DNA from 4 places in the Actinoplanes sp. GCM10030250 genome. Region 3 is predicted to be linked to each of the others. Evidence: riboswitches for the same ligand, from Rfam matches in the RefSeq annotation. Region 3 holds a riboswitch; each other region holds the start of a gene.
The links. Region 3 has a riboswitch for cyclic di-AMP ahead of ACFQV6_RS12810 (coiled-coil domain-containing protein). Riboswitches for the same ligand answer to the same signal wherever they lie in the genome.

Region 1: another riboswitch for cyclic di-AMP. It lies ahead of ACFQV6_RS29775 (NlpC/P60 family protein); the one in region 3 lies ahead of ACFQV6_RS12810 (coiled-coil domain-containing protein).
Region 2: another riboswitch for cyclic di-AMP. It lies ahead of ACFQV6_RS43260 (transglycosylase family protein); the one in region 3 lies ahead of ACFQV6_RS12810 (coiled-coil domain-containing protein).
Region 4: another riboswitch for cyclic di-AMP. It lies ahead of ACFQV6_RS14550 (transglycosylase family protein); the one in region 3 lies ahead of ACFQV6_RS12810 (coiled-coil domain-containing protein).

What each region holds. Positions count from the first base shown of each region.
Region 1 is NZ_JBHTDO010000027.1:91,358-96,710, forward strand. Features, by position in the region: gene ACFQV6_RS29770 (AAA family ATPase) at 1-1,143, opposite strand, end outside; gene ACFQV6_RS29775 (NlpC/P60 family protein) at 1,339-2,328, opposite strand; cyclic di-AMP (ydaO/yuaA leader) riboswitch at 2,343-2,480, opposite strand; gene ACFQV6_RS29780 (M56 family metallopeptidase) at 2,589-3,500, opposite strand; gene ACFQV6_RS29785 (BlaI/MecI/CopY family transcriptional regulator) at 3,497-3,850, opposite strand; gene ACFQV6_RS29790 (cytochrome ubiquinol oxidase subunit I) at 3,924-5,330, shown strand; gene cydB (cytochrome d ubiquinol oxidase subunit II) at 5,339-5,353, shown strand, end outside.
Region 2 is NZ_JBHTDO010000066.1:16,220-21,572, forward strand. Features, by position in the region: gene ACFQV6_RS43240 (DNA glycosylase AlkZ-like family protein) at 1-275, opposite strand, end outside; gene ACFQV6_RS43245 (GNAT family N-acetyltransferase) at 295-903, opposite strand; gene ACFQV6_RS43250 (class I SAM-dependent methyltransferase) at 1,083-1,682, shown strand; gene ACFQV6_RS43255 (saccharopine dehydrogenase family protein) at 1,663-2,892, opposite strand; cyclic di-AMP (ydaO/yuaA leader) riboswitch at 3,099-3,271, shown strand; gene ACFQV6_RS43260 (transglycosylase family protein) at 3,270-3,836, shown strand; gene ACFQV6_RS43265 (MerR family transcriptional regulator) at 4,622-5,353, opposite strand, start outside.
Region 3 is NZ_JBHTDO010000007.1:206,264-211,616, forward strand. Features, by position in the region: gene ACFQV6_RS12805 (glycoside hydrolase family 65 protein) at 1-2,287, shown strand, start outside; gene ACFQV6_RS12810 (coiled-coil domain-containing protein) at 2,348-3,379, opposite strand; cyclic di-AMP (ydaO/yuaA leader) riboswitch at 3,384-3,518, opposite strand; cyclic di-AMP (ydaO/yuaA leader) riboswitch at 3,727-3,863, shown strand; gene ACFQV6_RS12815 (coiled-coil domain-containing protein) at 3,862-4,899, shown strand; gene ACFQV6_RS12820 (ABC transporter ATP-binding protein) at 4,929-5,353, opposite strand, start outside.
Region 4 is NZ_JBHTDO010000009.1:96,083-101,435, forward strand. Features, by position in the region: gene ACFQV6_RS14540 (alpha/beta fold hydrolase) at 1-456, shown strand, start outside; gene ACFQV6_RS14545 (phosphotransferase) at 449-1,540, shown strand; gene ACFQV6_RS14550 (transglycosylase family protein) at 1,834-2,343, opposite strand; cyclic di-AMP (ydaO/yuaA leader) riboswitch at 2,384-2,561, opposite strand; gene menC (o-succinylbenzoate synthase) at 2,923-4,041, opposite strand; gene ACFQV6_RS14560 (MurR/RpiR family transcriptional regulator) at 4,333-4,965, opposite strand; gene ACFQV6_RS14565 (GNAT family N-acetyltransferase) at 4,962-5,353, opposite strand, start outside.

The DNA.
Region 1 (5,353 bases), on a different contig from region 3:
GTACTCGGCGGCGGTCTCGCACAGGTGCGCGAGGTCGGCGCCGGAGTAGTGCTCGGTGGCGGCGGCGACCTGGGCCAGGTCGATGCCCGCCACCGGGCGATCACGCAGGTGCAACTCCAGGATGGCGGCACGCGCGGGGCCGTCCGGAGGCAACACCAGGAGGGTACGGTCCAAGCGCCCCGGCCGCCGCAGGGCCGCGTCGACGTCCCAGGGTGCGTTGGTGGCCGCCAGCACGAACACGCCGTCGTTGCCGCCGTCCACGCCGTCCAGTTCGGTGAGCAGCTGGTTGACCACGGTACGCATGGACGACTGCAACTGGCTCCGCTTGTGCCCGAGCGCGTCGATCTCGTCGAGGAAGAGGACGCACGGCGCGTGGCCGCGTGCCGACTCGAACAGGTCGTGGAGGTTGCGCTCGGAGCTGCCGATCCACATGTTCAGCACGTCGGTGATGCTCAGCGAGATGAACGAGGCGCCCATCTCCCCCGCGACGGCCCGCGCCAGGAACGTCTTGCCGCAGCCGGGCGGGCCGTAGAGCAGAAGGCCACCGCGCAGGCTCTTGCCGAACAGGCTGCGCAGTTTCGGATTGCGCAGCGGGCCCAGGAACGACACCTCGAGACGCTTCTTGACCTCGGCCATCCCGCCGACGTCGGCGAGGGTGATGGTGGAGTGCTCGATGTCGAAGGCGCGGTCGGCGTGGCCCTGGATCGGGTCGGGGTTGCCGTCGGCGCGGGCGAACCGTGGTGGGACGACGTCGCCGAACTGCTGCTCGAGGGCGGCCCAGTCGACGTTTCCGGGGGCGGCGGGAGCGGGCTGAGCGGGGGGTGCGGCATCAGCGGGGGGTTGAGCGGGGGGTTGAGCGGGCGTTTGAGCGGGCTGAGTGGGTGAGGCGGCGGGCTGCGTGACGGGTGGGGCGGCGGGGGGTTGAGTGGGCTGGGCGGGCGCCGACGGGCCCAGAGCACGGGACATCAGCTGCTGGGCGGTGGTGTTGCCCGGCTCGCGGGCGAGGACCTGCGCGGCGTGCCCGATCGCTTCGGCGCCCCGGCCGGCGGACACCAGCAGCTCGGCGAGGTGCAGCCGCAACGGCAGGTCGTCGGGACGTGCCTGCACCGCGGCGGTGAGGCTGTCGATCAAGGCGTCGCTCATGAGAGGCGATTATGCCCCGGCCCGCTGAGGCCATGCCGGGGAGCGGCGTCATGGCAGCCGGGAGCGCGGACCGGGAGAGCTGCTCGGGAGCCTGGAGGGTCCCGCAGGAACCGCCGCGGTGGGACGGGCCGACCGTACGATGAAAAACGAAACGGCCGCTGCCAGAAACTGACAGCGACCGTTTTCGCACAGGCCTTACGCCGGTCTGCGGTAGCCGGCGATCGGGCCTCGATCGATCGTCGCCATCCGCACGTGGTCTCCCGTGTGCGGTGCGTGCACCACCTTGCCGCCGCCGATGTAGAGCGCGACATGGTGCACGTCGGAGTAGTAGAAGACCAGGTCACCTGGCTGCAACTCACTCCGGCTCACCGATCTCGTGGAACCGTACTGGTCCTTCGTGTAGTGCTCGAGGTGCACGCCGACCGCACCCCACGCCTCCTGCGTCAGACCCGAGCAGTCGTAGCTGTTCGGGCCGTTGGAACCGAAGACATAGGGCTTGCCGATCAGATCGCACGCCTTCTGGGCCGCGCGACCACCCTTGTCGTTGGTGTACGTGACCGGGCAGGGTCCGGTCCGCAAGGCGCCGTCGTCGACGTTCGCGGTGCCGTACGCCTGAATCCGCAGTTTCTGGAGGTCCTTGATCTCCCCCTCGATCGCCTTCTTCTTCGACGCCAGGTCGGTGTCGCGTGCGGCGATCTCGGTTTCGAGCTGGTCCACCTTCGCCTTGTCGGCGGCGTACTTGTCACGCAGCTTCGCCACGTCGGCGATCGACTGCCTCTGGTTGAACGCCAGCTGGTCGAGGAGGGTGAGCTTCTCGGCCAGGCCCGTCGCGTTGCCACTCATCAGCATGGCGTTGAGAGTGCTCGGCGGGCCCTGCATGTAGGCGTCGACCGCGAGGCCGCGAACCTCGACCATCGCGGCGTCCACCTGAGCCTGCAGCGGCGCCAGGGTCTTCGCCAGATCCTTCTGCTGCTTGCGCAGTTTGGTCAGCTTGCCGTGCACGTCGTTGTACTGCTCGATGACAGGCTCGAGCTTGTTCCACTCCGTGTCGATCTGCTTCTCGACGCTGGAGGGCGTGGGCTCGGCATGGGCAGCGGCCGGTCCGGTCAGAACGAGTCCGGCGGATGCCACGACGAGTGCCAGCCCGCGCAGGAGACCAGCGCGCCGCGCGCCAATCCGTTTCACGTAGGTGCTTCGTCCTTTCTTCCTGTCAGCCGCCGACCGGGTTAGCTGACGGGTTCGGGCGGGAAGCACACCCGGCCGCGGAACTCCGCGGCTTCACCCCACAAACCTGGGTCCCCGGTTCACCCCGGAGGGCGATTGGGCGGTGGTCCGTCAGATCGGCCGGGGGGACGATTGGGGGCTGCCGGACCGGGGACCACCGTACTCGGATCATGGAGGCAAATGAAGCTCGGGACTTTACGCACCAGCCTGGTCACGGTGAGCTACCGGAAAGGCCAGGTGTCGAGCGCTTTTCCCAGCCAGGGTACGACCAGGATCACGGTGGGTAGCACCAGGAGACCGGCCGCGGCGGTGGTAGCGGACACCGCCAGGATGGCCGAGTTGCGGCCCGGACCGTCCAGCCGGGACAGTCGGCGGCGCCGGGATTCACCCTCCGGGTCGCCGGTCACCTCCTCCGACAGGGGGACGGCGTCGGTGAGGCGAGCGAGCGCGGCCCGCAGCGGCGCGGGCCCGGTGCGGCGGCGCGCGGCATCGTCGGCCACCATCTCCAGAAGCAGGTGTACGGCGTCCAGCGGCGCCCTGCTGCGCAGCGGACGGGGCACGGCTCGATGGAACGCGGTGAACGACTCCATCACCAGCTCGTGCTTGTGCCGCAGGTGGGCCCGCTCGTGGGCGAGGACCGCGCCGACCTGCTCCCGGTCGAGGACCCGCAGCACACCGTCGCTGAGGACGACCCGGGGCGACCGGCCGGGCACGCAGTAGGCCAGCGGGAGGGGGCCGTCGAGGACGCGCACCTCCTCCCCGCCCAGGTCCTCGTGCCGTTCCACCCGGTCGAGCAGGTCGACGAGCATCCGGTGCCGGGCGCGGCGGGCCCGGGCCCGGTAGCTCACCCGGCCGAGCGAGATCAGCAGCCGGACCACGATGGTGGCGGCGACCGCGAGCGAGAACACGAGCGCCGCGACAGTCTCGGGGTGGCGGGCACCGGCCGCCCGGGTCAGTTCCTCGGGTGCGGCGAGCACGACGCCGAGCGCGCAGAGCACCGCGGTGAGGGTGACGGCCTGCCAGAGCAGCACGGCGGCCACCGGGGCGCGGTCCGGCCAGCGGGCGTTCGCGAGGATGCCGGGCACCACCAGCGAGAGGGTGAGCCCGAGCGCGCCGAGCAGGAGGGCTGTCACTTCTTCGGCGAGCGCACCGCTTCGATCGCCGCGGCGAGTGCCTCCGGCGGCAGTTGCCCGACGAAGTACGCCAGGGCGGCGTCGCGGTCGGGGGTGGCGCTCAGCGCGTCGAGCATCAGGCCCGCTGTCATCTCCTCGCGGGTCTGCGACGGCGCGTACCGGTAGGCACGGTCGGCTTTCTGCTGGGTGACCAGGCCCTTCTTGGCGAGCCGGTCGAGGACGGTCATCACTGTCGTGTAGGCCAGGTCGCGGTCACGGCTGAGCAGGTCGTGCACCTGCCGCACGGTGAGCGGCTCCGGCGCGTCCCACAGCTTCGTCATGACCTCGCGCTCGAGATCGCCCATCGCCATGCCGCCATCCTACTGCACACTGTCGTACTACACGGCGTAGTATCTACTACGAGTCGTCGTAGAGGGGGCCTTCGTGGACGTGCTCGACCTGACCCGGCTGCAGTTCGCGGTCGTGACGATCTACCACTACCTGTTCGTGCCGGTGTCGATCTCGCTGGCGTGTGCCGCCGCCGGGCTCCAGCTGGCCTGGATGCGCACCGGGCAGGACCGTTTCCTGCACCTGACGAAGTTCGTCGGCAAGCTGCTGATCGTCACGTTCGCGGTCGGCGTGGTGACCGGGCTCGTGCAGGAGTTCCAGTTCGGGCTCGGGTGGAGCGCGTTCGCCCGGTTCTACGGTGACGTGTTCGGGCCGACGCTGGCGATCGAGGGGATGCTGGCGTTCTTCCTCGAGGCGACGTTCCTCGCGCTCTGGTACTTCGGGTGGGACCGCCTGCCCCGCCGGCTGCACGCCGCGACGATCGTGGTGGTCGCCGTGGGGACACTGCTCTCGGCGTACATCATCCTGGCGGCCAACTCGTTCATGCAGAACCCGGTGGCGTACGCCCTCGACCCGGACACCGGGCGGGCGCACCTCACCAGCTTCACGCAGCTGCTGACCAACGAGGTGGTGCTCGCGGCGTTCCCGCACACCATGGGCGGTGCGGCGATGGCCGGCGGCGGGCTGCTGATGGCGATCGGGATCTGGCGGGTGGCGGCGGACGCGACCTTCCGTACGCTCTCCCGGCTCGGCGCCTGGATCATGCTGGCCGGCGGCGCGGTCACGGCGATCAGCGGCGACCACCTCGGCAAGGTGATGACCGCCGTGCAGCCGATGAAGATGGCCGCGGCCGAAGCGCTGTACGAGACGACCACCGGCGCGCCGTTCTCGATCTTCGCGATCGGGGAACTGGGGCACGACCGGCCGTTCTTCAGCATCGAGATCCCGGGGCTGCTGTCGTTCCTGGGCACCGGGTCGTTCGGCGGGACCGTGCAGGGCATCGACGATCTGCAGGCGCAGTACGTGGCCGAGTACGGGCCGGGAAGCTACGTGCCGATGATCCCGGTGGCGTTCTGGACGTTCCGGCTGATGATCGGGGTCGGGGTGCTGGGGATGGCGCTGGCGGCCTATCACCTGTGGTCGAGCGGGCGCGCTTTCCGCGTACCGTTGCTCCCCCGATTCTTGCAGGCGGGCCGGGGAACGCCACGGTGGCTGCGCCGCTTCGCCCTGCTGGCACCCCTGCTGCCGGCGGCGGCGAACACGCTCGGCTGGATCTTCACGGAGACGGCGCGGCAGCCGTGGCTGGCGTTCGGGATCTCCAAGGTGGCCGACGGCATCTCACCCGGGCTGACCCGGACCGAAGTGATCGTGTCGCTGGCCGGCTTCACCCTGATCTACGGGCTGCTGGCGGTGGCCTGGTGCCGGCTCGTCGTCCACCTGTCGCGCCGGCCGCTCGTTCCCGCCGAGTCGCCCGTTTCCTCCGAACCCGTTCCGGCCTACTAGGAGCTGTTGTGATCACCTTCTGG
Region 2 (5,353 bases), on a different contig from region 3:
TCGGTGAGCGGCCAGAGCTGCCGGACGAGGTCGGGCAGGTCGGTGCGGCGATGCAGGTGTGGGGCACCCCGGGCGGCCCAGACGGTGGTCAGGCGGTCGTCGTCGGGGGTGGCGCTGGTGCGGGCGGCCAGGGCGACCATGGTGGACCCGGGTGTGTACTCCTGGAGGCCGAGGTCGAGCACCGGCAGGCCGGCGGGGCGCTCATCGGTGCGGACGGCGAGCCCGAGGGCGGCGAGGCGGTAGGCCATGACCTGCTTCCGGTCCACGGTGATCATTGGCGCCCCCCCCGGCTTTCTAGGTGCGACGACCGTACCGCCGGGATGCGACATTTTTCTGCCGTTCCGGCCGGGTGCCGGACCTGCCGTCGACGTATTCCCAGGTCTCCAGGCGGGTCGGCCCGTACGGGCCCTCCTGGTGGATCGGCGGCTCACCGGTGAGCCAGTACCCGCAGCGGCGGGCGACCAGGGTGCTGGCGATGTTCGCCGGGTCGATCCTCAGGAGCAGCCGGCGGAAACGGAGGGTGCCGCAGGCGTACCCCGAAAGGGCTGACAGGGCCGCCGACGCGAGGCCGCGCCGCCGATGAGGGTGACCCACCAGATAGCCGATCTCCGCCTCGCGGAGATCCGCGTTGACGCCGAAGAGCAGCACCTCGCCCAGAGGGCGATGACCGTCAGCGGTGATCGCGAGCTGGATCCGGCTGCCGGTGGTGCGGCCCTGATGGGCACGCTTGAGATAGGCCAGGCCGGCTTCGGTGTCGAACGGTGACGGCATCGGCGTCCAGCGCGCGATCTCCGGCTCGTCGAGCAGCGTCACCAGGTCGGTCAGATCCTCAGGTCGCCATTCACGCAGGACGATGCCGATTCCCGTCAACCTCAGCGGATAGGGCAGAGGGTCGGCGGTCACCACCGAATCCTGCCCATAAGGACCCGGTTGCTGCTAGTAGGGATCGATATGAATGCGCTGAGGGATTTCCAACACCGCCGTCGCCGGATCCGCGATACCGCTCTTGAGCACCGTGGTCTTCGAACCCGCAGGGCTGCTTTGCCACCTTTGCCAGATCTTCGTACTGAGATGATCCAGCTATGTCGAATCGTCATGCGCCCGGGCACTGGGCCGAGTACAACGCCGGCCAGACCCGCCGCGACATCCGGGAACAGTGTCACCGCGTCATGGAGTTGGCGGGTCCGGGCAATGGGCGCACCGCGATCGACCTCGGCTGCGGTGGAGGGCGCGAGACCCGGGCGTTGCTCGAGGAGGGCTGGCGGGTCACGGCCGTGGACAGCGAGCCGGGCACGGAGGCGCGTCTGTTGCGCACTATCGGGGGCCGGCATGCGGGGTTGACCGTACGCGTGAGTGGCTTTGAGAATGTGACTGATCTGCCCGCGGCCGATCTCGTTTATGCGGGGTACTCGCTGCCCTTTCAACGACGTGAATCGTTCGACCGCCTGTGGACGGAGATTCGGTCGGCGCTGCGGCCGGGCGGGCGACTGGCGGTGGACATCTTCGGTGTGAACGACACGTGGGCGGGTGATCCGGCCATGACGTTTCTCAGCGCGCCCGAGGTGCGGGCGCTGCTGGACGGTTTGGAGATCGAGCACTGGTACGAGGAGGACGCGCCGGGAATGGCCTACACCGGGCCGAAACATTGGCACGTCTTCCACGTCATAGCTTTCGTGCCGTGATCTCCAGACCGGCGGTGCGGAGGCGGTCGACGAGTGCACTGCCGATCGCCGTGGCGGGTGTGAGCACGCCACCCTCGGACTGCTTGGTGTCAAGAGCCAGAGCAAGCGCGGACTCGCCGAGCATGATGGCCGTCGCCGCATAACCGGGATCGCCCTTGGCGCGGACCCGGGCCGTGTAGCGCGAGCCGTCCGTGGTGGTGGTGAAGATGTCCATCGTGAAGTGGCCGTTGCGCTGGGTCTGCTCGCTCGGGCCGGAGCCCGGCTTCGGCAGGATGCGGTCCAGGACGAACCTCGTCGGCGGCAGCGCCAGGCCCAGGACCAGGCCGCCCAGCGCGAACTTGGTGCCGTGGGCGATCACGGGGGAGAGCGCGGAGGTGCCGGCGCTCATCACCTCGCGATAGCGGAAACGGCGACCGTACGCCCAGCCGAGCAGCGCGTTGCTGCGCCGGACGACCCGCGTGTTGTAGGACGCCATGACGAACGGCGCGAGGTGCCCGCGCAGGCTCGGATCCACTTCGGAAGCGGGCAGGGTGAGCATGTCCGGCTGCCGGCCGAGGTCCGGCTCCGCCGCGCGGTCCGGGCTCAGCGAGTACGGGCTGGCCCCGATTTTGCGCAGCTGCCGGTCCTTCTTCATCAGGTCGAGCTGGTGGCGCATCGAATCGATGGTGCCGCCGCTGACACCGCCCTTCATGCTGGTCACCACCAGCGTGGTGTCGGTGAGCTCACCGGCGCCGTCCGCCCGTACCTGCTCATGCAGGACATAAACCCCGATGTCGGACGGGATCGAGTCGAAGCCGCAAGAGTGGACGATCCTCGCCCCGGTGCGTTTCGCGACCTCATGGTTCTCGTCGATGCTGTCCCGTGCGAAAAGGACCTCACCGGTCAGGTCCACGTAGTCGGTACCCGCTTCGGCGCAAACGCGCGCCAGAATGCGGCCGTACTTCGCATAAGGCCCCGCGGTGGTGATGACCACCTTCGTGCGGGCAACCATCGCGGCCAGCGCCTCGGCGTCTGTGGCGTCCGCCACAACGATTGGCCACTGAACACCCAGACGTGAGCGAACCGCCTCCAGTTTCTCCGGCGAGCGCCCGGCCAATGCGATTCGGGTACCCGCCGGGGCGTGCGCGGCGAGGTGCCGTGCTGTCAGGACACCCACGAAACCCGTGGCACCGTAGACGATCACTTCGAACTCGCGGGCTCCATCGCTCATGGCTGCCGATTGTGCACCCTCGGTGGAGTGTCCGCAGCGTCGTGGTTACCAGCTGGTAGGCCAGGCACGAAATTCTGGTGAGTTAGTCACACAAAATAAGATCAAAGCGGCTAATTTGTTGAGAACAAGGTCACCGGTCCCGCGTAGAGGCATGGCCAGCCTCGTCGGGTGGTGGCTACCGTCGGCAGTCCGCAGTGGCGGACACCGTGGCCGGAACGCCGAGTCCTGCCGCCGACCACGGTCTAAGAAACAAAGGCATGGAGCGGGGGACCCAAAAGTTCCTCGGCGCTGATGCGCCTCGGGGTGAAGCCGCAGCACGCGGCCGGGCACCTCTGCCCGAACCCGACAGCTGACCTCGCAGGCGTGGAGGACAACTCATGGTTCAGATCAACAAGCGGGTTCATCGTGCCTTCGGCATGGTTGCTGTGGGGCTTGCCGGGGCTGGGGCTTTCGTGCTGCTCGGGCCCCCCTCCCCCACCTCCGCCGCACCTTCCCGAGCGTCCAGCGTGAACTGGGACGCGATTGCCCATTGCGAGTCCGGTGGCAACTGGCGCATCAACACCGGCAACGGTTACTACGGCGGCCTTCAGTTCAGCCGCGGCACGTGGCGTGCCTACGGCGGCACGAAGTACGCAACCACCGCCAACCAGGCCACCAAGTCCGAACAGATCCTCGTCGCCGAGCGTGTACTGCGCGGCCAGGGCATCGGTGCGTGGCCGCACTGCGGCAGGCGTCACGCCTACACGCCTCAGCCCGTGTCAGCGACGATGCGGAGGGCTTCGGGCGGCGCCACCCGCACTCACGTCGTCCGTCGTGGCGACACCCTCGCCGCTATCGCCCATCGGTACAACGTTCGTGGGGGCTGGCGTGCCCTCTACCGGGCTAATGACGACGTGTTGAAGAGTCCACACCTCCTGTATGCCGGGCAGCGCCTCACGGTGTGAGGGCTGGGTTTTCCTGCCGTCTTGGTTCGCGGTCTCAGTCGGCGGTTGTCGCTGAGGCCGCGACCGTGGCGGTGCTTGGGTCGCGAGGCGCAGGCGCAGGCGTTGGTCGGGCTGGTCGGCTACCGGCGCGCCCTCTGTCGCGTCCCAGATTTTGGGATGAGGGTCGACCTTCCCTGCCCAGCGCCAGATTTTCACGCGCGGCACGGGCGTTCTGGTGAACATGGATGGCTGTCTCGCGGCGCCGGATACAGCACTCACGTTCAGCTGGACCTGGGCCGGCCGGCATGCGAACCGCCGCGGGCCTCCACCCTGACGGGTGCCTGGACCAGTGGGCGCGCACGGTGAGGTTGTGTGAGAGCTGGTTGTTGCTCTGGCGTGGGTAGAAGCGCACGGTCGGGTTGTGTACGAGCCGGCTGTCGCTAGGAGCGGGTGCTCCGGCGTGTGTAGAAGCGCACGGTCGCGTTGCGTGCGCCCCTACCGTCGCTTGCGCCGTCCCTGCCGCCCGCCACCCGCTCCGAAGCGCTGGCATCCCGAAGCGCTGGCATGGCGTTGCAGCGGCGCCGCAAAGCGTGCGCATCGTGATACGCACGCGCGGTGAAGCAACCGCGCGGTGAAGCAACCGCGCGGTGACGCGCGCCGTGAAGCGTTGGCGTGGTGATGCGCTCGCGTCGTGACGCGCGCCATTCCGGGTGGCGAGGCTGCTGTGGCGGCCTCGGTGACCGCTAAGACCTGGCGTGCTCGCATCCAACTGAGCAGGCGTTGCCGAGTGCTGTTGATGGCGTCGATCAGCTGGTCGTTTCCGGTCGGCTTTCAACGCTTTCAACGTTTTCGACGCTCTGGAGGGGTGCGCTGCTCAGGACACCGTCCGCTTGAACCTCTTGGCGTAGGCGTGCGATGTTCACGAACCTCTCGCCGTCGGGCGGGCAGGCGTTGAGCAGGCGCAGGATCATCGTGCAGTACTTGGCCATCGTGTTGCGGCCCGGCATGAAGATCGAAAGCTCGTCGCGCGCCTCCTCCACCCGAACCTGCAGATCCTCCGGCAGGGCCGCCAGCACCTCCGCCGGCGCGTCCACCGGCACCTTGGCCATCCAGAACGGGCCCTCGCCGTCAAGGACACGCCTGTCCTGCTTAGGGCCATCGAGCGCCAGCGTCCGCCATGGCGCACCCCGCACTGTGACGCCGGCGCCCTCCACCGTCTTGACCAGCTCGGCCGCCGCCGACTCGATCATCGTCTCGGCCTCCTCCCACTCCTGCGCGTTACGCCCGATCGGCGTGCCGTGCACCAGCGTGGCCACCACGGTCATCGCCGGCACGTGCCGCATTTGAGCTTCCGGCTGCGTGCCGAAAACCGCACGAGCGGCCTGAATCGCCTCGTCCTGAGCCTGCCGCTGCCGGTGAACTTCGTCGCTGTGCAGGTCAACCAGTGCAGCAGCCCGGTCTGGCTCGTCGAGAGCCTGACGGACGAGCTTGACGCTCATACCGGTGTCCCGCAGAAGAGTGATCAGCATGGCCTGTTC
Region 3 (5,353 bases):
GTCCGAGTCGGTGTTCGCTCTCTCGAACGGCCATATCGGGATACGCGGAAACCTTGACGAGGGCGAGCCGCACGGCCTCCCCGGCAGCTACCTCAACTCGTTCTACGAGCTGCGGCCGCTGCCGCACGCCGAGGCGGGGTACGGCTTCCCGGAGTCCGGTCAGACCATGGTCAACGTGACCAACGCCAAGCTGATGCGACTGCTCGTCAACGACGAGCCGTTCGACGTGCGCTACGGCGAACTGCGGTCCCACGAGCGCTGCCTGGACCTGCGTGCCGGCACGCTCGAGCGGGTCGTGGAGTGGGTGTCCCCGTCGGGCCAGGGCATCCGGGTGCGCTCGGTGCGCCTGGTGTCGTTCACCCAGCGCGCGATCGTCGCCTTCCTCTACGAGGTCGAGCCGCTCGACGTCTCCGCGCGGCTGATCCTGCAGTCCGAGCTGGTGGCGAACGAGCAGCTTCCGCCGATGAGCAAGGACCCGCGGGTGGCGGCGGTCCTGGACCGGCCGCTGCAGGCCGAAGAGATGATGGAGCAGCCGACCGGCGGCATCCTGGTGCACCGCACCAAGGCCAGCGACCTGCGGATGGCCGCGGCCATGGAGCACCTGGTGGAGACGCCGGGCCGGCACGCCATCACGACCGAGGGGCACCCCGACTGGCTGCGGACCACCGTCGCCTGCCGGCTGGAGCCGGGTCAGAAGCTGCGGGTCGTCAAGTTCGCGGCGTACGGGTGGTCGAGCATGCGCTCGCTGCCCGCGGTGCGTGACCAGGTCGGCGCCGCGCTGGCCAGTGCACGCCTGGACGGCTGGGAAGGCCTGGTCGAGCAGCAGCGGGAATACCTGGACGCGTTCTGGGACCACTCCGACGTCCGCGTCGAAGGTGACCCGGAGGTGCAGCAGGCCGTCCGATTCGGCCTCTTCCACACGCTGCAGGCCGGTGCCCGGGCGGAGCAGCGCCCGATCGGCTCGAAGGGCCTCACCGGCCCCGGGTACGACGGGCACACGTTCTGGGACGCCGAGACGTTCGTGCTGCCCGCCCTGACGTACACGCAGCCCTCAGCGGCGGCCGACGTGCTGCGGTGGCGCCACTCGACGCTGGACCTCGCCCGGGAGCGGGCACAGACGCTCGGCCTGCAGGGCGCGGCGTTCCCGTGGCGGACCATCCGCGGCCAGGAGTGCTCCGGTTACTGGCCGGCGGGCACGGCGGGCTTCCACATCGGCGCCGACATCGCCGACGCGGTCCGGCGGTACGTCCAGGCCACCGGCGACTACGACTTCGAGCGTGAGGTCGGCCTGGAGCTGCTTGTCGAGACCGCCCGGCTGTGGCGCTCGCTGGGTCACCACGACCGGCACGGGCGCTTCCACATCGACGGCGTCACCGGCCCGGACGAGTACACGGCAGTGGTCGACGACAACATCTACACGAACCTGATGGCGCAGCAGAACCTGATGACCGCTGTCGACGCCTGTAAGCGGCATCCCGACCTGGCTCGCAAGTTCGGCGTCGACGACGAGGAAGCGGCGTCGTGGCGGGACGCGGCGGCGGCGGTTGCCATCCCGTACGACAAGGAACTCGGGGTGCACCAGCAGTGCGAGGGCTTCACCCGGCTCCAGGAGTGGGACTTCGAGAACACTCCGCCGGAGGGCTACCCGCTGCTGCTGAACTTCCCGTACTTCGACCTGTACCGCAAGCAGGTGATCAAGCAGGCCGACCTGGTGATGGCGATGTACATCCGCGGGGACGCGTTCACGCCGGACGAGAAGGCGCGTAACTTCGCGTACTACGACGCGCGTACCGTACGCGACTCTTCTCTGTCCGCCTGTGTGCAGGCCGTCATGGCAGCCGAGACCGGCCACCTGGAGCTTGCCCACGACTACCTGGGCGAAGCCGCCCTGATGGACCTGCACGACCTGCACCGCAACGCGCGGGACGGCGTGCACGTGGCGTCGCTCGCCGGTTCCTGGATCGCGCTCGTCGCCGGCCTGGGCGGCATGCGCGACTTCAACGGTCAGCTCAGCTTCGCGCCGCGACTGCCCAGCCGGATCAACAACCTGGAGTTCTCGCTGCTCTGGCGCGGTCTGCGGCTGCGGGTGAACGTGACCTCCGAGGACGTCACCTACTCGCTGCGCAACGGCGGCGGCTCGGCCCGGCTGACGCTGCTGCACCACGGCAAGGAGACCGAGGTGACCCAGGTGCGCCCGGTGACCATGGCGATTCCGCCGGCGATCCCGGTCGGTCCCGCGCCGTCGCAGCCGGCCGGCCGGGCACCGGTGCGCCGCGCGGTGCACTGACCCCAGCGGAAACGAGAAAGCCCCCGTCCTCGAGGAGGACGGGGGCTTTTCCGTGAGGTTCTAGAGCATCGATACGTGCACGTGGTCCGTGTGGTCACTCGGGCCGCTGTACGAGCGCCACTCGTTCGTCGCCGGGAACCAGATCTGCTTGTACCAGATGACGTAGTAGATGCCGAGCTTGTCGGCGTTACGCACCAGGAACGCGGTCAGGTCGTTGCCGTACCGCATCATGTCGTCGTTGTGCGCAGCCGAGAATCCGCTCTTCTGCAGAGACCAGTCGCAGGCACGGCCCTTGGGGTGCTCGAACGGCCCGCCGTTGCGGTGACAGCCGACGAAGCGTTTGAAGTTGGCCTTGCGCACTTCCTTGTACATGTGGAGGGTGCGCTTCGTCACGCAACCGCTCGTGGTCTCGTCCCTCTCGGTGCACCCCTCGCTGGAGAAACCGCCGCTGGCGTTTCGAGGCGCGGGGGAGGCCTCCTTCGACTTGGCGTCGACGAAGCCCCGGGTGATGGTCTTGTTGATGCCGGTACCGCCGCCCAGCAGGTCGAGCTGCTTGTCGGCGGAGTCCTTCTGCTTCTGCAGGATGGTCAGCTGCTGCTGCTCGTTCTTGAGCTCGGCATCGAGTTTCGTCTTGCTCTCGGTGACCGTGGCGATCGCCTCGTTGAGCTCGTGCAGCTTCTCGTCGTGGAGCTTGTTGATCTCCTCGAGAGAGATCGCCTTGCTCATGAAGTCGTTCGACGAGCTGGCCTGGAGCAGGAAGCCGACGGCGCTGAGGTTGCCCGTCTGATACTGCTGCCGCGCGATCGAGTTGACCTCGGGAATCAGAGCGTCCCGGCGGCTCTCGGCGGCCTTGATGTCACCGGCCAGTTTCTTCTGGTTCTTCCGGGATTCCGCGACGGCACCCTTCGCGGCGACATAGCGCCGGTTGGTCGACTCCATCGCTGTGGATAAATCGGCGTTGCCCTCCTCCTCGGCGGTCGGCGAACTACCTCCCGGGGCCGCGGACGCCGATGTGGCGGGTGACACAAACAGTGCCGTAGCCACGAGGGGCGCCAGCGCAAGCGTCAGCCACCGGCGGGGACTTGCGGTCATCAACCGTTCCTTCCTTGTCACCGCCGACCGAGTTAGCTGACGGGTTCGGGACGGAAGCAATCCCTACCGCATACTGCGGATTCACCCCAGTGACCTGGTTCCCCGGCTCGCCTTTCGGGCGATTGGGCGGCGGCCTGCCGGCAACTCGGGGGCGGTGCCGTCCTGGCAGGACCGGAGTGGAGTTTACCCGAGATATCGCCGCGCATCAGGTCCCAAGGAACCGCGAAAATTGTTACCTGTCAACGACTTTCTGTAATCGCATCACTTCATGTGGTGATGCAATTGCGCTGCGTACGAGAACTGTCGATCTGTCGATGCAGTGGGTATGGTCGGAGCCGGTTCCCGCCAGGGGGCCGCCGCCTAATCGCCCTCGTGGCGAGCCGGGGAACCACATTTCCCCATGGGGTGAATCCGCGTTCGCGGTAGGGATTTCCTTCGTCCCGAACCCGTCAGCTAACCCGGCCGGCGGCCGACGGAAGGAAATGCCAGTGCAGGATCAGACTGCGCGGCGATTGGCAGCGGTCATGGCGCTGCTCGTCGCCGTGTGCGGGCTGGCCGTCGCCGCGTCGCCGGCCACCGCGGCCCCCCGTCCCCTCGCCGCGCCGGGTGAAAACGGCGACGACGGTGAGGGCGGTTCCAAGTCCCTCATCGAACAACTCGAAGACGCCTCCAGCGGTTACGTCAAGGCCAAGGCGAGTCTGAAGAAGTCCAAGCAGCAGCAGACCGACCTGACCGCCGAACTCAAGCGCCTCGACGCCGCGCTCGGCCCCCAGCAGGACGCCCTCGACGAGATCGCGCAGCAGGCCTACACCTCGGGCCGGATGGGCACGTTGTCCGCCCTGGTCACCGCGAACTCGACGGACAGCTTCCTGGACCGGGTCGAGACACTGGCCACCGTGGCGGCTCAGCAGAACGCCGCGATCGCCGACCTCAAGACCACCCGCAGCGACCAGCAGCGGGCCAAGATCGCCATCGACACCGCCGTCCGCGACCAGCAGAAGCAGGTCAATGTGATGGCCAAGCGCAAGACTCAGGCCGAGACCGCGCTGAAGAAGGCCAACCAGGGCGCGGACGCCGGCCAGTCGGGTGACGGCGGCGGCAGCGCCTCGGCCGACCCGGCGCCGAGCAACGCCGGCAACGGCTGCTCCGAGGACGACCCGACAAGCGGCGGCTGTATCACCCCGCGCACGCTGCACGCGCTGAAGCAGGCGAAGTCGGACGGCTTCACCCGGTATGTGCACTGCTTCCGCGAGCAGAACAGCGGTGAGCATCCCAAGGGCCGGGCCTGTGACTTCGCCGCCGACAAGAGTGGTTTCGGCGGCGATGCCACGGGTGCGAGCAAGACGTACGGCAACAACCTGGCGAACTACTTCATCAACAACGCCGAGAAGCTGGACGTGCTCTACGTCATCTGGTTCCGGCGGATCTGGCTACCGAGCAGCGGCTGGAAGTCCTACAGCGGGGCGGGTGGCGACCCGTCCAGCGACCACACCAACCACGTGCACCTGTCGGTGAACTGAGCCGGTGAACTGATCGCGCGGTACGAGGCCTACTTACGCATGTAGGCCTCGTACTCGCGCAACACCTCGTCGGTCGGCCCGTCGGCCCGGATCTCGCCGGACTCCAGCCATATGCTGCGGTCGCAGGTGTCCCGGATCGACTGCTCGCTGTGGCTGACCAGGAAGACCGTGCCGGCCTCGGCACGCAGCTCACGCACCCGCGCCTCGCTGCGGCGGCGGAACTTGGCGTCACCGGTGGCGAGGGCCTCGTCGATGAGCAGGACGTCGTGCTGCTTCGCGGCGGCGATGGAGAAGCGCAGCCGGGCGGCCATGCCGGAGGAGTAGGTCCGCATCGGCAGCGAGGAGAAGTCGCCCCGCTCGTTGATGCCGGAGAACTCGATGATGCCGTCCTTCTTCGTCTTCACCTCGGCCGGTGACATGCCCATCGCCAGGCAGCCCAACTCGACGTTGCGCT
Region 4 (5,353 bases), on a different contig from region 3:
AGCATCTCCGGCCTGGCACCCCGCACGGCCGCGGACCTCGACTGGTTCGACGGGATGGGCCCGGGCAGCCTCGCGACACTGGGCGCGGCGGCGGCCGGGCACGCGGCTGCGACCCAGGGCGAGCCTGATTTCACCCCCGGCGACTGGGCGGCGCTCGACGGCGACTGGGGCTGGTTCGGCAGCGTCGTCGAACCGGCGATGGCCCACGGACCCGCGCCACTGATCGACGACGACCTCGCCAACGCCGGCCCGTGGGGATTCGACCCGTCGACGATCACCGCCCCCGTACTGCTCGTGCACGGCGGCGCCGACCGGGTGGTGCCGAGCTCGCACAGCATCTGGCTGGCCGGGCAGCTCCAGGCCCCGGAGCTGCGGATCGAGATCGGCGAGGGTCACATCTCGGTGCTGCCGGTGCAGGCGGAGCCCGCGCTGGAGTGGCTGAGTCACCATGCGTGAGCCGCCCAGGGACCTCACCGAGGAGGCGGTGATCTCGGCACTGCGCGCCGGGTGGGAGATCGAGGCCGCCACCACGGAGTACCTGCCGGTGGGGGCGGGCAGTCATCACTGGTCGGTACGGGATCGCGGTGGCGCGACCTGGTTCGTGAAGGTGGACGACCTGGGTGCCGTCCCGGCCGGCCGGGAGGCGGCGTTCGACCGGCTGCGCCGATCCCTGATGACGGCGGTCACGCTACGTCGCGAGTCAGGGCTCGACTTCGTCCTCGCCCCGGTCCCGGCGCCGGGTGGGGAGGCCCTGCGGCGGCTTTCTTCACGGTACGGGCTGAGCTTGTACCCACTTCTCGAAGGCTCATCCGGCGACTTCACGCCGCATCCACCCGCCGACCGTCAGGCCCTCGTCGAGATGCTGGCCGCCCTGCACCGGACCGGCTCGTCCACAGCGTCCGACACCGCTTCGTCCCCTTCCCCTCTGTCCCTTCCCGGCCTGTCCCTTCCCGGCCTGTCCCTTCCCGGCCTGTCCCTTCCCCGGCCTTCCTTCCCCGGGCGTTCTGGGCTCGAAGAGGCGCTCCGGGACACGGGTCGCCCGTGGACCGCCGGCCCGTACGCCGAACCCACCCGTGCGGCCCTGACCACCCACACGACCCTGATCCAGAAATGGCTGACCGATTTCGACCAGCTCGCGGAAAGCATCGGCGATCCGGCCCGGTGGGTCCTCACCCACGGCGAACCCCACCCCGGTAACCTCCTGCACACCCCCGGCGGGCTGCTGCTGATCGACTGGGACACGGCCGGAGTCGCGCCACCGGAGCGGGACCTGTGGATGCTCACCTCCGTATTCGCGGAAATGCTGGGCGAGAAACCGAGCGGTGACGATGCCGCCGTCCTCGACCGCTACGCCGAACTGACCGGGCACCAGGCGTCCACGGACGCGCTCGCCTTCTACCGGCTGTGGTGGGTACTCGCGGACATCGCCATCTACACGGACCAGCTACGACGCCCGCACGTGGCGGGTGCCGACCTGGCGGCGTCCCTCAGCTACCTGACGGGCAACCTGCAAGCCAGCTGGTCCTCCACGAGCGACTGACGGCGCCCGTCGCGGTGTTTACCGGCCGGCGCGGCTGCTGGCCGACCGGCGCGGCTGCTGGCCGACCGGCGCGGCTGCTGGCCGACCGGCGCGGCTGCTGGCTGACCGTCGCGGCTGCTGGCTGCCCGGCACGGCTGCTGGCTGACCGGCGCGGCGACGTCCCGGATGATGACGCCATGCCCGGCATCGTCGGCGGGCATGGCGTCGTCGTAGGCGCGGCGTCTCCGGCGGTCAGCCCAGTGGCGTTGGTGGACGCCACACGGCCGCACTGTTCGGTAACGCGCGCTGTCGGATTAGCGGACGCGGATCCGCTGGCCCGGGAAGATCAGGCTCGGGCTGTCGAGCCGGTCCTTGTTCAGCTTGAACAGGGTGCGCCACCCACCGGTGACCTTGTGCTTCTTGGCGATCGAGGCGAGCGTGTCGCCGGAGCGGATCACGTACGTCTTGCCGCTCGGCTTAGCGACCGCCTTCTTCTTGGCCGCCTTGGTGGCCTTGTAGATGCCGGCCTTCTTTCCGCAGGTCGGCCAGGGGCTGAGGCCCCGCTTCGCGTGCAACTTCTTGGCGACCTTGATCTGTTCGGCCTTGGACGCCTTGTCGGCGGTCGGCGCATACTTCCCGCCGCCGTTCGCCTTCCACGTGCTGCGGCTGAACTGCAGGCCGCCGTAGTACCCGTTCCCGGTGTTGATGTGCCACCTGCCGCCGGACTCGCACTTGGCGAGCACGTCCCAGTTGACCTGGCGGGCCGCTGATGCCGGAGTGGCGGGGCCGAGCAGGATGCCGGCTCCGGTCACACCCGCTGTCACCAGACAGAGGGCAAGGCGCGTTCGTCTACCGATCCGAGACATGGATGATCCTCCACGCCTGCGAGGTGAGCTGTCGGGTTCGGGCAGAGTGGCCCGGCCGTCCTCATCACGGCTTCACCCCAAGACGCGGAGTATTCGCGCGCCGGCTTACCTGGGTCCCCCGCTCCTGCCGTCGATTCGTGTCTGTGGACAGCGGCAGGATTCGGCGGTCCATCCACAGTGCCCGCTGTGGCGGGACGGCCCGACGGTAACCACGACAGGGCGTGATCAACCAAGTTTTACACCCGGAATAGTGACGTGCTTCTCAGTATTTGCCCCTTTTGATCTTGTTCGTGCCCTGGAAAGGCAGGCATTCCGGAAAAGGCCCCCCGAGTCGCTCGTCCCACCATCCGGCAGACCACCAAAAGCCCCGATTCCCTCCTTTCGCCAGCCGATCTAAGTCCGATTTACCCGCTTTCGACGAGCGCACCTTTGCCTGATTCACCCCCTTTTGCCGGACGAGCCTTTAACCTCATCCGCCCCTTTCGCCGGGCAAGCCTCAGCTCGATTCACCCTCTCGCCGGCACGCTGGGGCCCCTCTCACCCTCCCTTCTTGATCACGAGCTGGTCGGTGGTGTGCCCGGCGACAAAGTCGAGGTCGGCCTCCCACCCGAGGCCCGGCCCCTCCGGCACGTCGACGAAACCGTCCACGGAGACGATCGGGCGGGTGGTGACGTCCCTGGCGTAGTACTTGTCAGAACCGGACACATCCGACGGCAGGGTGAACCCGGGCAGCGAACTGAGTGCCACATTCGCCGCCCGCCCGATGCCGAACTCGTGCATGCCTCCGCACCACACCGGCATCCCCTCCGCCCGGGCCAGCTCGTGAGCGCGAACCGCCTGAGTCAGGCCGCCCATCCGGGACACCTTGATGTTGAGAATCCGCCCGGAACCCAGCCGCAGCGCCGTGACCAGATCCTCGACATCCTCCACCGACTCATCCAGGCAAACCGGCGTCGCCAGTTCGGCCTGCAACTCCGCGTGCGCTACCAGAGCCCGGGGCGCGAAAGGCTGCTCGATCATCAACAGACCGCATTCGTCCAGTGTCCGAAAAATCGACATGTCGGAAATGCCATAAGCACCATTCGCGTCGACGTGCACCGGCACGGAAGGAAACGCGGACCGGACCTCTCGAACAGGTTCAACATCCCACCCCGGCGCGATCTTCAGCTTGATCCGCCGATATCCCGACGCCACCTGCGCCGAAACCTGAGCAAGCAGATCGTCGATCGTCGGCTCGATGCCCAGCGACACCCCGGCTTCGACGCTCGACCGTGTCCCGCCCAGAGCCTTCGCCAGCGGAACCCCCTGCAAGCCCGACCACAGAGCCCACGCGGCCATGTCGAACCCGGCCCGCGCGAAGTGGTTCCCCCGCACCTTCGCCATCGCACCCGCCAGCGAAGACGGATGCTCCCACGACGCACCAAGGACCAGCGGCGCCAGAAACGACCGCGCCACCCCCCAACAGCTCTCCACCGTCTCCGCCGAGTAGAACGGCCCGCTCGGCGAAGCGATCTCCCCCCACCCCACCGCCCCGTCCGCACTCCGCAGCACCACGAGAATGTGCTCCAGCTCCCGCTTCGCATGCGAACTGGTCCGGAACTGATGCACGAGCGGCAACCGAACCCGCCGCAACTCCACGGCCTCAACGCGGATCATCGCTCTCCCATCCCGATCACGGCTCTCCCCTGCGCTGCTCCTCCACGCGGATCACGGCTTGCCTGCGCGCGGCTCCCCACGCGGATCACGGCTTGCCTGCGCGCGCCTCCCCACGTGGATTGCGGCTTGCCTGCGCGCTGCTCCTCCACGCGGATCGCGGCTTGCCTGCGCGCGGCTCCCCACGCGGATCGCGGCTCTTCCCTGCTCGGCTTTCCCGCGGGGGGTCACGGCTCGGCTGTGCGCGGCTGCCGCGCGGGTCATAGCCCGGCCGTGCGCCGCTACCCAGGCGGATCATGGCTCGTCCATATAGAGACCCAGCTCGACGGCGAGGGCGTCCCGGTCGCGCAGGCGGCGGCCGGCGCCCTTCGAGCTGGCGATGGTCAGGGTGGCGAGCAGGTGCAGGGCGAGCACGACCGAGGTCGGCGAGTTCGCGAACGACGCGGTGTAGGTACCGATCACGATGCTCGTCGTAGCGACCTCACTCAACGGCGAGTCCTCGGAGTCGGTGATCAGAATCAGCTCACCGCCATGCCGCACGTAGACGTTGGCGACGTCGACGGTCTCCCGCCGATACCGCTCCATCGAGACGGCGATCAGCAGATCACCCTGCCGGATGTCGCTGAGCAGATCGAGCGGGCGCACCGACGCACCGTCAACCAGGTTGACCCCGGAGAGGCCGGCGGTCAGGTCGGACGCGAGCAGCGCGGCATAGCTGTGCGATTTGCCGTGGCCGATCAGATAACGCCGCCGCGCGGACACGATCAGGGCGGCGGCGCGCTCTATCGCATCCTGGTCGGCTGCCCAGGCCAGCGCCTTGTCGAACTCGGCGCGCTGCTGCTCCAGCACCCGCTGCTTGAGCACGTGCGCGGAGCGGCGCTGGACGTTGCGGTCGAACCGCTCGGCGGGAGTGGATGGTCGCGTCACGGTTCGCCATTCTCGAACGTGTAGACCACCCGGTCGCCCTCCGGGGCCCTGGTCACCGCGGTCAGCCGGCCACCGGCCGCGAAGTGCTCCCTGAGCTGCTGCCGCAGCCTGGCACGGTCAGCAAGCTCAGGAGCCGCGATCCGGTCACCCGCCGGGGCGCTCACCGCCGTGTGACGGTCAGCCGCCGTGTGACGGTCGGGCGGCCTGTAGCGGTCGGACGGCGTGTGACGGTCGGACGGCGTGTGACGGTCGGGCGGCGTGTGACGGTCGGGCGGCGTGTGGCGGTCGGCGCGCTCCGGGTTGGCCGTCAGGTCCCAGCTGACGAGCACGCGGTCGGTGCCGATCGCTCCGTAGAAGTCGGGCAGGAAGCGGATCCCGGTCGCGCCGA